DNA from 2 places in the Microbulbifer sp. MLAF003 genome. Region 2 is predicted to be linked to the other one. Evidence: predicted binding sites of a transcription regulator. Region 2 holds the regulator's gene; the other holds the start of a gene.

Region 1 (7,121 bases), 1.7 Mb from region 2:
CCATCGCAAAGTCTATCGTCCCTGGGGCTATTACGACTCTATTGATGCCGGACCGCGCTTCCAGGTCAAGCGTATTGTAGTTAAGCCGGGACAGCAGTTGTCCTTGCAGATGCACCACCACCGCGCCGAGCATTGGATCGTAGTGCGGGGTACCGCCAAGGTAACTCGTGGTGAAGAAGAGCTGTTGATCACAGAAAATCAGTCCACTTATATCCCCTTGGGGGTGGTGCACAGATTGGAAAACCCTGGAACCATTCCCCTGGAATTAATTGAAGTCCAATCCGGCAGTTATCTTGGAGAAGACGATATAGTCCGCTTTGATGATGACTATGGTCGCGGTTAGAAAAGCCCGAAAGTTGTACGCCTTCCACTACAGCCTGGCGGCTGCTCGCTGTACAATGCGCGCCCAATTTAACGCTGTTCCGGGAACTGCATGAATTCCACTGAGCGCCGGGCCCTGGGCGGGCTGGCTTCCCTTTATGTCTTTCGCATGCTCGGCCTGTTTATGGTATTGCCGGTTCTCACAATTTACGGTGAGGGTTATCGCGATAGCACACCGATGCTATTGGGATTGGCGATGGGTGCCTATGGGCTGAGCCAGGCACTGTTACAGATTCCTTTGGGCCTTCTGTCCGACCGCTGGGGACGTAAGCCGGTTATTTATACTGGCCTCGCAGTTTTTGCCTTAGGCAGTGTTATTGCCGCGCAGACAGACTCTGTTTATGGCCTGATTGTGGGTAGGATTCTACAGGGATGTGGAGCGATTGCCGCAGCAGTGATGGCGCTGGTTGCTGATCTCACCCGGGATGAGAAGCGAGGCATTGCCATGGCTATCATAGGGGCCTCTATAGGGGTGGCATTTATGCTGGCGGTAATATTGGGCCCTGCTCTCGCGGGAGCAGGGGGACTCCCGGTTATCTTCTGGGTGACAGCAGGGCTGGCAATTCTGGGGATGTTGCTGGTCTGGCGAGTGGTGCCCACTCCCCAGGTGGCAAGGCGCCCAGCGGTTTTCAGCGGTGGTTTTCGTAAGGTTTTGGTTAGTGGCCTTACCTGGAGATTGGTTTCAGGAGCGTTTTTTTCTCATCTCTTATTAACAGCTATGTTTGTCGCCCTTCCATTGGTGTTGGTCGACAGGCTTGGCTGGCCGGCGGGAGAGCATTGGAAACTATATGGCCCGCTGATGCTGGGTACTTTTATCCTGATGCTGCCTCTGATGCGGGCGGCAGAGCGCAGCGATAGAGTGGGGCTCGCTTTGAATTTTGCCTGTGTTGCCCTGGTGGGGGGAGCGCGGCATTGCTGCCTATAAATGGCCCCGTAGCTGTTGTGCTACTGCTAGGTATTTTCTTTACTGGTTTTAACCTGCTTGAAGCTCTGTTGCCAGCCCAGCTGACTCGCAAAGCACCTGAGAATGCCCGTGGCGCAGCTTCAGGGCTCTATGCCACACTGCAGTTTTTCGGCACTTTTGTAGGCGGTAGTCTGGGGGGATACCTTTTTGGCCTTGGGGGTGCCAGTGCCGTAGCATGGCTCGGTTTTTCCGTTCTGTCTGTTTGGATTCTGCTTTGGTGGTTGTTGCGGGAGCGGGAGGCAAAAGCTCGAGAGGGTAGTGCTTACTAACTGGTAGTGTCTGTTGTATGCTGCTGGATAAAAATACACTGGTCGCCAATCTGGGCGGTCGCGCATTGTTGGTGTGAGTCACCTCACATCTTAAATATTGAATGATTATTGCCTGGGTAGGACCTGGGTCGAAGAGAGGAGAGGGCCATGGCCAGGGGGATCAACAAAGTAATTCTGATTGGTAATTTGGGTAATGATCCAGAGACCAAATATATGCCGAGTGGCGGTGCGGTCACTAATGTGAGCTTGGCAACCAGTGAGAGCTGGAAGGACAAGCAGACCGGTCAGCAGCAGGAGCGCACTGAGTGGCACCGGGTGGTATTCTTTAACCGCCTGGCCGAGATTGCCGGTGAGTACCTGCGCAAAGGCTCTAAGGTGTACATTGAGGGCTCTCTGCGCACCCGCAAATGGCAAGATAAGAATACTGGTCAGGACCGTTACACTACCGAGATTGTTGCCAGTGAAATGCAGATGCTCGACGGCCGTGGGGAGCAAGGAGGTTTCGGACAGGGTATGGGTGGTGCCGGAATGGGTGCTGCTGGCATGAGCGGCCAATCTATGGGCGGTAGCCAGGGTGGCTACGAGCAACAACAGAGTGGTTTCCAGGGCGGTTATCAGCAGGGAGGTCAGGATTCCTTTGCTCAGGGGCGCACGGCGCCATCACCAATGGCACCGTCCAGCAAACCGCAGCCGCAGCCTAACCAGGGGCCAGCGGGTGGTTTCGATAACAGCTTTGAGGACGATATTCCCTTCTAAGCCCATCCAGTGTCTGATCTACATACCGGTTATAAGCCGGACACGGTAGCGGTCATTACTGCTGGTAACGATATCGACAGCGCTCTGCAGAAACGCCTGCAGCGCGCTGGCTTTCGTGTTCAACAGCTTTTACCCGCAGAGCTCGACCAGCTGCGACCAAGCTCGATTGTTATCAATGCCTCGGCCTGCGCAGACAGCCAGGGCATGCCAGAGTCTCTGCAGGTGGCTAAGCAGCTCGCGAGAGGACTCTGTCAACATGTTATTCACCTTTCCTCTTATCAGGTATTCGCTGGAGGTGAACAGCGGAGATATGATGAGGATGAAGTGGCGGATCCACAGGCTCGAAGTGGTCGCCAGTGGTTGGCTTGTGAGCGTGCCCTGAGTGGATTAGAAAACCTGACTATCCTGCGATTTGGCTGGATGGTGGATAGCAACCTGGAAGCCCTGCTTGCGCGGGTATTACGGGGCTTTATAACTGGTGAACCGCTCGAACTGGATGGTATCAATAACGGTAATCCGGTTACTGTTCTCGATTTGTCTCGTGTGACGGTAGCGATAGCACAACAGCTAGCCAGTGGTGCCTTTGCTCCAGGGGTTTATCATTACGGAAGTTCAGACAGCTGCACCGCTATAGAGTTTGCGTTAGAGGTTGTGGAGCGGGCACAGTCATTTCACGATGAAGAGCGGTTTGTGCAACTCAGTGCATTAGAGGATTCTGGTCAAAAGGATCGCAGTGTTGTGCTGGCCTGTGGAAAATTGAGGGATGTGTTTGGCATTCAGCAGCACAGCTGGCGCCAGGGGCTCACCCGACAGGTAGAGCTTTGGTTAGAACGTTTGGGTGCAGAAAAGTCTGGTTAGGTTTCTATCAGCAAAGATAAAAAAGGCGCCTATATGGCGCCTTTTTTTGTTTAGATCTTGTCGAATACTAGGCAGGCGTTAGTACCACCAAATCCAAAACTATTAGACATGGCCCGCTTGATCTCACTGTCGCGAACTTCGGTCACCAGATCCATACCCACAGCTGCAGGGTCCAGATTCTCTACATTGGCAGATGCAGCGATAAAGTTGTTTTGCATCATCAGTAGACTGTAAATCGCCTCTTGTACGCCAGCGGCGCCGAGGGAGTGGCCTGTAAGGGACTTGGTAGAGGCAAATGCTGGAACTGTGTCACCAAAGACTTCACGCATAGCCTTCAATTCAGCCACGTCTCCAACTGGGGTTGAGGTGCCGTGGGTATTAATGTAATCCACGTTACCTCTCAGTCCTTTGCCGTCCATTCCCGCTAACGCTTGTTGCATACAGCGGGTTGCACCCTCACCACTGGGGGCGACCATATCGTAACCATCAGAGGTTGCGCCGTAGCCGGTCAGCTCGGCATAGATGGTGGCTCCACGGGCTACAGCGTGCTCCATTTCTTCCAATATCAGGCAGCCGCCGCCACCGGCGATAACGAAGCCATCCCGGTCGGCATCGTAGGGACGTGAGGCCTTCGTTGGGGTATCGTTATATTTGCTCGATAGGGCGCCCATTGCATCAAAAAGGTGAGTCAAACTCCAGGCTAGCTCCTCACCACCACCTGCAAAGACAATGTCCTGCTTACCCATCTGGATCAGCTCGGCTCCATTCCCTATACAGTGCGCACTGGTGGCACAAGCGGAAGAAATGCTGTAGTTCACTCCCTTGATCTTGAATGGGGTGGCTAAACAAGCGGAAACGGTACTGTTCATTACCTGAGGCACCCGGTAGGCGCCCACGCGCCTTACGCCCTTTTCCTTGAGGGTATGGGCCGCATCAATAATTTGCTGGGTGGATGTGCCGCCTGAGCCCATCACAATACCTGTGCGCGGGTTGGATATCTGATCCTCCTGCAGGCCTGACATATCAATGGCCTCTTGCATGGCTATATATGCGTAGGCGGCTGCATCACCCATAAAGCGGAGCTGCTTTCTATCGATATGTTCCTTGAAGTCGATATCGACCTGGCCCGCTACCTGGCTGCGCAGGCCGAGCTCCCGGTACTCCTCCTGAAAGCGGATTCCGCTGCGTCCTTCTCTCAACGAGGCGGTGACTTCTTTTGTATTGGTGCCGATACAGGATGTAATACCCATTCCGGTAATGACTACCCGACGCATAGTGGTCTCCAGCATAGCTTGTCGGTAGAGGACTACATGATTTCTACCGACAATGGTTTACGGTGTGTTTAAAAATTATCGGTACGGGTAAATAAGCCTACGCGAAGATCCTTAGCTGTGTAAATTTCACGGCCGTCTACAGCAACGGTACCATCGCCAATTCCCATAACAAGCCTGCGCTCAACAATACGGCTCATCTGGATGTGATAGGTGACTTTCTTGCTGGTGGGCAAAATCTGACCGGTAAATTTGACCTCGCCACAGCCGAGTGCGCGACCGCGCCCGGGGTTACCTTTCCAGGCCAAAAAGTAGCCGAGTAGCTGCCACATTGCATCTAACCCGAGACAACCGGGCATTACCGGATCGCCTGGAAAGTGACAATCGAAAAACCAAAGGTCGGGGTGAATGTCCAGTTCCGCAATCAGTTCTCCCTTACCGAAGGCTCCGCCTTCCTTTGAGATATGTGTGATGCGATCCAGCATCAGCATATTGGGAGCGGGCAGTTGTGCATTGCCAGGGCCAAACATCTCGCCCCGGGAGCAGGTCAGTAGCTCCTCTCTGCTATAGGTGCTTTTTTGAACAAAATTACTCATTTTTTCCCCGTTGGTGGGTGGTTACGCAATCCATACTGGGCGTTTTTGTAAGAGCGGGCATTCTAAGGGCTCTGTGTCGCTTGTCTAGTCGGTCAGGGCTGTTTTTGTGACTGGCGCTGGAATTGCTTTCACAATCTTAGAGCATTCAGTAGTAGATTTTATGGTCCAATAAGGGATTTTAGCGTCATTATCTGTAAGTGAATGACCCTAACAACTATGATAAGTTGCCGGCCAAGCACTGGGTGCGCTCGTTTCAAAATTATGGGGGAGCATAATGCTCAAGAAATGTTTATTCCCGGTTGCCGGTTACGGCACCCGCTTCTTACCTGCTACGAAAGCCATGCCCAAAGAGATGCTGCCTCTGGTGAATAAGCCACTGGTGCAGTATGGCGTAGAGGAAGCGATAGAAGCCGGGCTGACGGAAATCGGCTTTGTCACTGGTCGGGGCAAGCGCGCCATCGAAGATCATTTCGACACCAATTTTGAGTTGGAACACCAGATAGCGGGTACTGGTAAGGAACGATACCTTGATTCCGTTCGCAAAGTCATTGATAGCGCCAGTTTTTCCTATACGCGCCAGGGAGAAATGCGCGGTTTGGGGGACGCAATTCTTCAGGGGCGCCGCTTGGTAGGGGACGAACCATTCGCTGTAGTGCTGGCAGATGACCTGTGCCTGAATGAGGAGTTAGGCGTACTTGCGCAGATGGTGCAGTTATACAAGCAGTTTCGCTGCAGTATTGTTGCTGTCGAAGAGGTGCCTACTGAACATATCCACAAATTTGGTGTGATTGCGGGCAATGAGATCAAGCCCGGTTTGTACCAGGTTACCGATATGGTGGAAAAGCCGACGGCCGAAGAGGCGCCAAGCAATAATGCGATTATTGGTCGCTATATTCTGACTCCAGATATCTTTGACCTGATACGCGATACTCCTCCCGGCAAGAATGGAGAGGTACAGATTACCGATGCGCTGCTAGCCCAGGCCCGTCAGGGCTGCGTTTTGGCCTACGCATTTAAGGGGCGCCGATTTGATTGTGGTTCGGTTGAAGGCTTTATCGAAGCTACGAACCATGTCTATGAGAATGTTTACCTGCCCAAGCAGGCTGCCCAGGAGAAGAAGTAAGTGGCTGAGCTTACCTGTTTTAAGGCCTATGATTTACGCGGTCGTGTGCCGGAAGAGTTAAATCCAGATGTTGCGTATCGTGTGGGGCGTGCTTTTGCCCAATTCCTCGGAGCGCGACGGGTTGTAGTTGGGCATGATATTCGTTTGACCAGCCCTGAACTGACCGATGCTCTGGCGAATGGTTTACGCGATGCCGGTGCTGACGTATTTCATATTGGCGAGTGTGGCACTGAAGAAGTTTATTTTGCCACTTCCCATGGGGATTTTGATGGCGGCATCTGTGTAACCGCGAGTCATAACCCTATGGATTACAATGGTATGAAATTTGTCCGTGCAGGAAGTAGTCCAATTAGTGGCGATACTGGTCTGTTGGATATCAAGCGATTGGCAGAGCAAAATAACTTTGCCTCAGCACCAAGGCGAGGTGATCTATATCGCTTTGAACACCGTGTCGATTTTGTAAAACATTTGCTGTCTTATATCGATAGCACGGCTTTGAAGCCACTCAAGCTAGTGGTAAATGCTGGTAATGGCGGCGCTGGTGCAGTGGTTGATGCCTTGGCACCGCATCTGCCATTTGAATTTGTACGAGTACACCATCAGCCGGATGGTAACTTCCCCAATGGTATTCCCAATCCAATTTTGCCGGAAAACCGTGCAGCGACTGCGGAAGCTGTGAGAGAGTGTGGTGCCGATTTCGGGATTGCCTGGGATGGCGATTTCGACCGCTGTTTCTTCTTCGATGAAAAAGGTGAATTTATCGAAGGTTATTATGTGGTAGGCCTGCTTGCAGAGGCATTTTTGCTCAAAAATGATGGTGCGAAAATTGTTCATGATCCACGCCTGCTGTGGAATACCGAGGACATTGTCCATGCAGCTGGCGGGGAGCCCGTGCAGAGCAAG
Region 2 (7,727 bases):
CTCCATAATCTCCACCATCTCCTCGGTATCCATGGTGTCGAGGATCTGGCTGCGCACCTCATCTGTCAGCTCTTGGAGTACCTCACCTTCTACATCTCGCTCAATTAAATTCCAAAGTACCTGGCGAATGCGGGGAGGGGAGCTTTCTAGTAACTGGGCAATGCTCTGGGGGGTCAGGGTTTTGAGCATGCGCCGGACTTCCTGCCCAGTGCCGCTATCGAGCGCGGCAAATAGCTCGCTGAGCTGATTTTGGGCGCGGAATTTAATTTCGGCTTGAGGTGGGCTGGACACGACTAATCCTTACTACTTAGCGGTGATTGCGGGCTGAGGTCGCTTGGGATAAGTGGCGATTTTATGCCCATGGCGGGACTCTATCTAGAGGGGGCTATTTTTGCAAACTACTCGGCTTCGCCAAAGCGTTCTGATACCAAATCACTAATAGCGCTCACTGCATCGTCTTCGTCACGGCCTTCAATCTCCAATTCAAGTTCCGTTCCCTTACCAGCGGCTAGCAGCATAAGCGCCATTACACTCTTTCCGTCGACTGATTTGCCCTGGCAGTGTACTTTGACATCTGCAGAGAATCGCGCAGAGGTCTGGGCGAACTTACTGGCTGCGCGGGCGTGTAGACCGAGCTTGTTGATAATGGTGAGGCGCTGTTTTTGCATAAGTGCGTCTAAGTTAATTGGATGTTACTTCTGCTCACGATGCCGGATCTGAACGTTATTAAACTGTTTTGAAAAAATCTTGGCCAACTGCTCCACCATATATACAGAGCGGTGGCGACCGCCAGTGCATCCAATGGAGATGCAGGTATAACTGCGATTGCTTTTTTGGTAGGAGGGCAACCAGTTATTCAGGAAGCTGGTGATATCCGCCTGCATTTTACCGGTTTCAGGGTGGCCTTGTAGGTATTCGGCAACCTCGGGGTCCAGGCCGGTTTTCTGTCTCAGGCTTGTCTCCCAGTAAGGGTTTGGCAGGCAGCGTAAGTCAAATATCAGATCCGCATCTACGGGAACCCCGTATTTAAAGCCAAAGGATTGGAAAAGGATTGCCATGCTCTCTGACTTTTCACCTACTACCCGGTTTTTCACGAGTCCACGTAGCTCGTGCAAACTGAGATTGCTGGTGTCTATCACCATGTCCGCCATCGCAGAGATCGGTGTGAGTAGTTCCTTTTCCTGGTTGAGTGCTTCTAGTAGGTGGGTGCAATCATTGCTGAGAGGGTGTTTCCGCCGGGTTTCACTGAAGCGCTGAACTAACACTGGTTCACGGGCGTCGAGGAAAATAACATCGCACTTTACGCCGTTTGCACGCAGGGATTCAATTACCCGTGGGGCCTGTTTGATATCCTGCCAAAGATTTCGGGCGTCGACGCCAAGAGCCAGCTGAGTATCCCCTTCTGCCGGTTGCTCGTGAACCCTTTTGACCAGTTCTGGTAGCAGGCTGGTTGGTAGGTTGTCAATACAGTTAAACCCTTCGTCCTCTAATAACTGAAGGGCAGAGCTTTTTCCGGAACCAGAACGGCCGCTGATAATAACCAAGCGCATGGGTGTCCCCTTTCTAAGGTCTGTGTATCACTGATTTTTAAAATAACTGCATTGTGATTGATAGTGACAGAGTGGTTGTCATCAACATTAGCATTTAACTTCAGTTTACCCATGGGCTGGTTCACTACCTGGATCACGCGGCTGCAGCGCTATCTATGGCAAGTGCGTAGAGTTCGTCGCTGGTCTTGGCCTGGCGTAACTTATCTCTTACTACGCTATTGGAAAATAGCGCTGCTATCTCGGCCAGAGTTTCTAAATGCTGCTGTTCCGCATCCTCGGGGACTAGTAGAACAAATAACAAATCAACAGGCTGGCGATCGATGGCGTCAAAATCAATTGCAGGCTCAATGGTACAGAGAACGCCAATTGGTTCTTCACAACCAGGCAGACGGCAGTGGGGGATCGCAACCCCCTCCCCAATTCCAGTTGATCCCAAGCGTTCTCGGGCAATCAATTGGTTGAAGATGGTATCGGAGTCATGTTGCGGGTATTGTTCGGCAATAGCCTGGGCAATATTGAGCAATAATTTTTTGCTACTCCCCGCCAGATGGCAAAGGCTCAGGCGGGGAGAGAGTAAAGCTTCCAGTGTCATAGTTCAGCGGTGGTTCTGCAACTTCTCTTTGTGCTTCTTCAGTTGGCGGTCCAGCTTATCAGTCAGAGCGTCAATGGCCGCGTACATATCCTTGTCTTCCGAGCCGGCACAGAGGTCGTGACCATTTATATGTACTCTGGCCTCTGCTTTTTGGATCAATTTTTCGACGGATAGGATAACCTGAGCGTTAGTAATATTGTCGTAATGCCGAGAGAGCTTCTCCAGCTTGCTTTCGCAGTAGCTGCGCATTGGTGAGGTAACATCGACGTGGTGACCACTAATGTTGATCTGCATGGATTTCTCCTAATCGGGTGCATCACATACCGGCACGTCTCCCTTTCGGGTCGCAACCCTACTAGGAAGTGGCCCAGAATGGAAGGATACACTCAAAGTTTGGAGTTTGGTTGCAGAGGGGTGAAGTGTGGTGCCAACGAGTTTGTGACCCAGGTTCTTAGGTTGGTCTAAAAATCATATTTGTGGATCAGACCAGGCGTTTTCGCTCACTGGAAGAGGGAATTCCCATGGATTCCCGGTATTTTGCTACAGTGCGTCGCGCTACCTTAATGCCTTGCTGATCCAGTTCCTGGGTGATTTTGTTATCTGAAAGGGGCTTGCGAGGCGTTTCCGCATTTATAAGTTTGCGAATTAATGCACGAATAGCAGTGGAAGAGGCGTCTTCGCCAGAATCAGTACTTACATGACTGGAGAAAAAGTATTTCAACTCAAAAGTTCCGCGAGGAGTGAGCATGTACTTTTGAGTGGTTACCCTGGAAATAGTAGATTCGTGCATGCCAATGGCTTCAGCTACATCCGCCAGTACCATAGGGCGCATGGCCTCAGGTCCCTCTTCAAAGAATCCCTGCTGTTTTTCCACGATGCAATTGGCGACCTTCAGCAGAGTCTCGTGGCGGCTCTGTAGGCTTTTTAAAAACCAACGTGCCTCCTGTAAGTGGTCGCGCAGGAAGTTGTTATCTCTGGAGTTGTCTGCCCGCTTAACCATGGAGGCATAGTGACTGTTAACGCGAATTCTGGGGGTGATCTCCGGATTTAAGTTTGCCTGCCAGCCTAGCTCCCTACGTGAAACAATAATATCCGGGGTCACATAGGTGGCTTCCTGCTCAGCGAATCTCTCACCTGGATTAGGATTCAGGGTTTGGATCAGCCGGATGACCTCGCCCAGTTGGGCTTCATTTAGACGTGTGCGCCGACTTAACTGACGGAAATCCCGCTTGCCGAGAAGGTCAAGGTGGCGCTGGATAATACACTGGGCCTGTTTTAACCATGGAGTCTCACCAGGGAGCTGCTGTAACTGCAGTAATAGGCACTCTTGTAAATTACGCGCTCCGCACCCAGCAGGCTCAAATTGCTGGATAGCCCTGAGCACAGCAAGCACCTCATCCTCCCCAACAGAAAGGGAGTTTGCAATTTCATCAAGAGGTGTGCATAGCAAACCATTAGGTTCTATGCCGTCTATCAGATTTTCTCCGATTGATTTGTCCAGCTCGGAGAGGGTGGTCAGGTTGAGCTGCCATCGCAGGTGATCCTGCAGGCCGTCCGTAGAGGTATTGCGCTCAAAACTGGGGTCTTCGTTCTCGGTGCTACCGCTGTGGCTGGTGTAGACGTCATCCCAACGTGAATCTACGGGAAGCTCTTCAGGAATGCTTTGACTCCAGTCACTCTCGATGAGATCCCGCTCCTCTACGGTATGCTCAGTAGGGGAGGTGGCCTGTTCGTTAATAGGCTCCGCTTGTAGCTCTGAGATATCTGCGCTGGAAGCTATTTCGTCAGTTTCAGCCTCCAGCATCGGGTTGCTATCCAAGGCGGCTTGGACTTCCTGTTGTAAGTCCAAAGTCGAAAGCTGCAATAGGCGTATTGCCTGTTGCAACTGAGGTGTCATGGTCAGCTGGGTACCGAGCTTTAGTTGAAGAGACTGCTTCATATTGGGGTGCTGCAGGCTGAGATCACATGGAGGTATAAATAACCTCAGATGGCGCAGACTACCCCGGCCTAAAAAGTATTACAAGCAATAAGCATGCCGGTTAGATTGGCTGCCTTATTGTTAAGTAGCTCTTTCGGCGATTAATTTTGTCAATATTCAAGATGTCTGGTGACAAATGTAGCGATCTGTCTCTAAATGGTAAATTCATGTCCCAAATAGACTTCGCGTACCTGCTGGTTGGCCAGCACCTCATCTGGAGTGCCCGCTGCAATAATATGACCCTCACTAACGATATAGGCAGTCTCGCAGATATCCAGCGTCTCTCGCACGTTGTGATCGGTAATTAAGACGCCGATTCCACGATCTCGCAAATGGCGGATTATCTCCTTGATGTCATTGACGGAAATAGGGTCCACCCCAGCGAAAGGTTCGTCCAGCAGTACGAAGCTGGGGTTTGTTGCTAGGGCGCGGGCAATTTCTACCCGACGGCGTTCCCCGCCAGAGAGGGCCATTCCCAGACTGTTTTCAATATGTGTGATATTGAACTCCTGGAGTAGCTCCTGTGCTTGCTGTTGGCGCTCGGCGCGGGTTAAGTCTTTGCGGGTTTCTAGAATGGCTAGGATATTATCCCGAACGGATAGGCGGCGAAAAACGGAGGCTTCCTGGGGGAGGTAGCCAATTCCCTTTCTGGCGCGGCCATGCATGGATAGCCGGGTTATATCCTCATCATCGATCAATACCTGACCAGCATCAGCCTGGACCAGGCCAGCAATCATGTAGAAGCATGTGGTTTTACCTGCACCGTTAGGCCCAAGGAGACCGACGACCTGTCCGCTAGAGACACTGACGGATACGTCCTGAACGACTTTTCTTTTCTTGTATTGCTTGGCTAGGTGTAACGCCTTCAGCGTTGGCATAGTATTTACCGAAATCTGTCCATGTTGCGAGCACAAACGCTCGCCGGTGAAGAGGGTGATAGATGAAATCTTTACTTTTTACGGCTCTGGGTAATGTCTTTACTGGCTGCCGTCGTTGCTTGGAGTCTGGCTTCCATCTTTTTTCTCTGGCTGCCAGATCATCTCTATCCGTTTGCCAGCTTGACCCTGGGCGCTCATTTGTTCGGTAGTTAGGTCGTAGTCAATTTTCTCTGCGGTTAAGGTGTTGCCGTCACGATCTACGTAGGCCTTCCCGGTAAGTTGTAGCTCTTCAGAGGCGACTGCATATTCGATGCGCTGAGCCCGTGCTTTTATCGGGTTCTCGCCTTCCAGTATTTTCTGTTGGAAGCGTGCAGGTTTGCCTAAGGCAATAACACGACTGATTTCCTTTTCCGGGGTGAAATAAACCTCTACTCGGTCCGCCTCTATCTTTAAAGAGCCTTGGGTTATCACTACGTTATTGTTATAAACCACTAGGTTGCTGCTTAAACCCGCATTCATCGCATCCGAGCTAATATTAATGCGCTGTTGGCGGTCTTCGGGGAGTGCGTTTGCCATTGACGTCGCAATCAGAAGCATGGTGAACGCGGAACTCTTGACTAGGTAGTGGCAAAGTTTACTTGGGATCATAGTTACTCTTTACATCGGATAGGATTTCCACCCGGTCTTCATTTAGGTATGCGCGCATTCCCTTTCCTTTAGTCTGGTTAGGACCCGAGCTAATAGTAACAATTTTGTCTGTTTCGGCGAATTCCTTATCTGGCAAAATAGTGATGCTTGATGTCTCCAGTTTGATACCACCAGGAGAAGGGAGTTCATCAATTTCTACATCACCACTTAAAACAACACGCTCACCACGGTTATATGCTGCTCCCTGCCTGGACTCAGTGCGCCACTTCGGCTGGTCTTCCTGGAAGAAAAGCATTCGAGGCTCGGTGAGTTCGGCCCTGTCTCGGCGCTTGAACTGGTAATAGGTAATTTGTTCTGCATCAACTCGGTAGGCTAGATTTCCTTCCTCATTAAAATGACGAGTTTTGGCATCGCGGATTATCAAATCGGCAGCACGGCCCTGTTGTTGAGGCGTTGGACGGATTCCCAGCAACTGCTCCGGAGGGCTTTCGGAAAACCAGAGTCCTGCGCTGATGAGCGCTACCACAAATAAAAGTGGCAACCAGGTGCGCATCACTGCTCTCCGATATAAGGTGCTAAGGCTGCGTCAAAAGTACCCTGGGACAGCATGATGCGATCACAGACTTCACGGACAGCGCCCTCGCCACCTCGGGAACTGGTTATCCACAAGGCGCGGTCTTTCACAGGAGGAGCAGCATTGGGGGGTGCGATAGGGCAACCAATATGCGTCATCACCAGCAGGTCCGGGTAGTCATCGCCGATATACGCAATATCTTCAAGGCGACAGGGCTCATCAGCGAGTAGCTCTTTTAGTGCTGCAAATTTGTCTTCCCGGCCTTGGATCAGCTTTTTAATACCTAGGTCATGAGCGCGGCGTTCGACTACGCTGCTGCGCCTGCCTGTGATGATGGCTACTCTCACTCCAGAGTTCTGCAGCATTTTAATTCCATGTCCATCCAGTGTATTGAATGTCTTGAGCTCATTACCACTATTGTCAAAATATAGTTTGCCATCGGTTAGGACTCCGTCCACATCCAAGACCAACCAGCGCACCTTTTTAAGTGCAGAATTCAATTCTTTTTCAGAAATCACCGGGTATTCCTTACATGCTGTGATGGGCGATATTTTTTCGCTCAGTAACTTTTGATTATCTCAGATTACTCCGGCGCGGAGAATATCGTGCATATGTAATACGCCGATTGGGAAGTGTGCTTCGTCTTCTACGACCAGTGCAGTGATTTTGTAGTCTTCCATGATCCTCAAAGCTTCAGCAGCCAGGGTATCAGCTGAGACTGTTTTAGGTCGGCGGCTCATCACCTGTTCCATAGTGGCTATGTCCAACTCTATTTTTTGGTCAATAACACGGCGTAGGTCACCATCAGTGAAAACTCCGAGAAGTTCTCCTTTGGGGTCGACAATAGTTGTCATTCCGAAGCCTTTACTGGTCATCTCTAATAGGGCCTGGGATAACAAAGTATCAGTATGTACCTGGGGCAACTCATCACCTGCATGCATTACATCTTCTACTTTTAATAGCAGGCGTCTTCCCAGGGCACCGCCTGGGTGGGAGAACGCAAAGTCTTCTGCAGTAAAGCCTCTGGCTTCTAATAAGGCTACAGCCAAGGCATCGCCCATCACCAATGTGACAGTCGTTGAGGAGGTGGGGGCTAGATTCAGGGGACAGGCTTCAGTTTGTACAGCAATGTCCAGGTTGACGTCGGCCGCTTGGGCAAGGGGGAGTCTCTTTTACCCGTCATACTGATCATTGGAATACTGAGTCGCTTCAGCAATGGAAGCAGAGTCAGCACCTCTGCGGATGAGCCTGAATTGGAGATGGCAATTACCAGATCGTCGCGGGTTATCATTCCCAGGTCCCCATGGCTGGCCTCGCCTGGGTGAACGAAAAAGCTAGGGGTGCCTGTGCTGGCCAGTGTGGCCGCCATTTTACGGCCGATATGCCCGGATTTCCCCATGCCGGTAACAATAGCGCGTCCACGGCATTGTAAAATCATTTCACAGGCGCGTTGAAACTCACCGTTGATTCTTTTTTCCAGTTCAGCAACGGCTTCCACCTCCATGCG

The links. The regulator sigma-54, encoded in region 2, starts transcription at its own class of promoters, with help from an activator protein. The targets are predictions, from matches to a motif close to TGGCACANNNNTTGCNNT.
Region 1: a site for sigma-54 is predicted at 5,207-5,224, ahead of galU (UTP--glucose-1-phosphate uridylyltransferase GalU). Genes of this name have one in related genera too.

Annotation. Positions count from the first base shown of each region.
Region 1 covers NZ_CP120232.1:4,252,430-4,259,550, reverse strand. The annotation lists gene P3339_RS20355 (mannose-1-phosphate guanylyltransferase/mannose-6-phosphate isomerase) at 1-343, shown strand, start outside; gene P3339_RS20350 (MFS transporter) at 434-1,306, shown strand; gene P3339_RS20345 (MFS transporter) at 1,294-1,614, shown strand; gene ssb (single-stranded DNA-binding protein) at 1,762-2,370, shown strand; gene P3339_RS20335 (sugar nucleotide-binding protein) at 2,380-3,228, shown strand; gene fabB (beta-ketoacyl-ACP synthase I) at 3,279-4,502, opposite strand; gene fabA (3-hydroxyacyl-[acyl-carrier-protein] dehydratase FabA) at 4,571-5,095, opposite strand; gene galU (UTP--glucose-1-phosphate uridylyltransferase GalU) at 5,370-6,218, shown strand; gene P3339_RS20315 (phosphohexomutase domain-containing protein) at 6,219-7,121, shown strand, end outside.
Region 2 covers NZ_CP120232.1:1,097,371-1,105,097, forward strand. The annotation lists gene mgtE (magnesium transporter) at 1-291, opposite strand, end outside; gene P3339_RS05285 (HPr family phosphocarrier protein) at 399-668, opposite strand; gene rapZ (RNase adapter RapZ) at 693-1,550, opposite strand; gene ptsN (PTS IIA-like nitrogen regulatory protein PtsN) at 1,684-2,142, opposite strand; gene hpf (ribosome hibernation-promoting factor, HPF/YfiA family) at 2,146-2,436, opposite strand; gene P3339_RS05305 (RNA polymerase factor sigma-54) at 2,624-4,081, opposite strand; gene lptB (LPS export ABC transporter ATP-binding protein) at 4,273-4,998, opposite strand; gene lptA (lipopolysaccharide transport periplasmic protein LptA) at 5,098-5,574, opposite strand; gene lptC (LPS export ABC transporter periplasmic protein LptC) at 5,633-6,199, opposite strand; gene P3339_RS05325 (KdsC family phosphatase) at 6,199-6,738, opposite strand; partial or broken gene P3339_RS05330 (KpsF/GutQ family sugar-phosphate isomerase) at 6,799-7,727, opposite strand, start outside.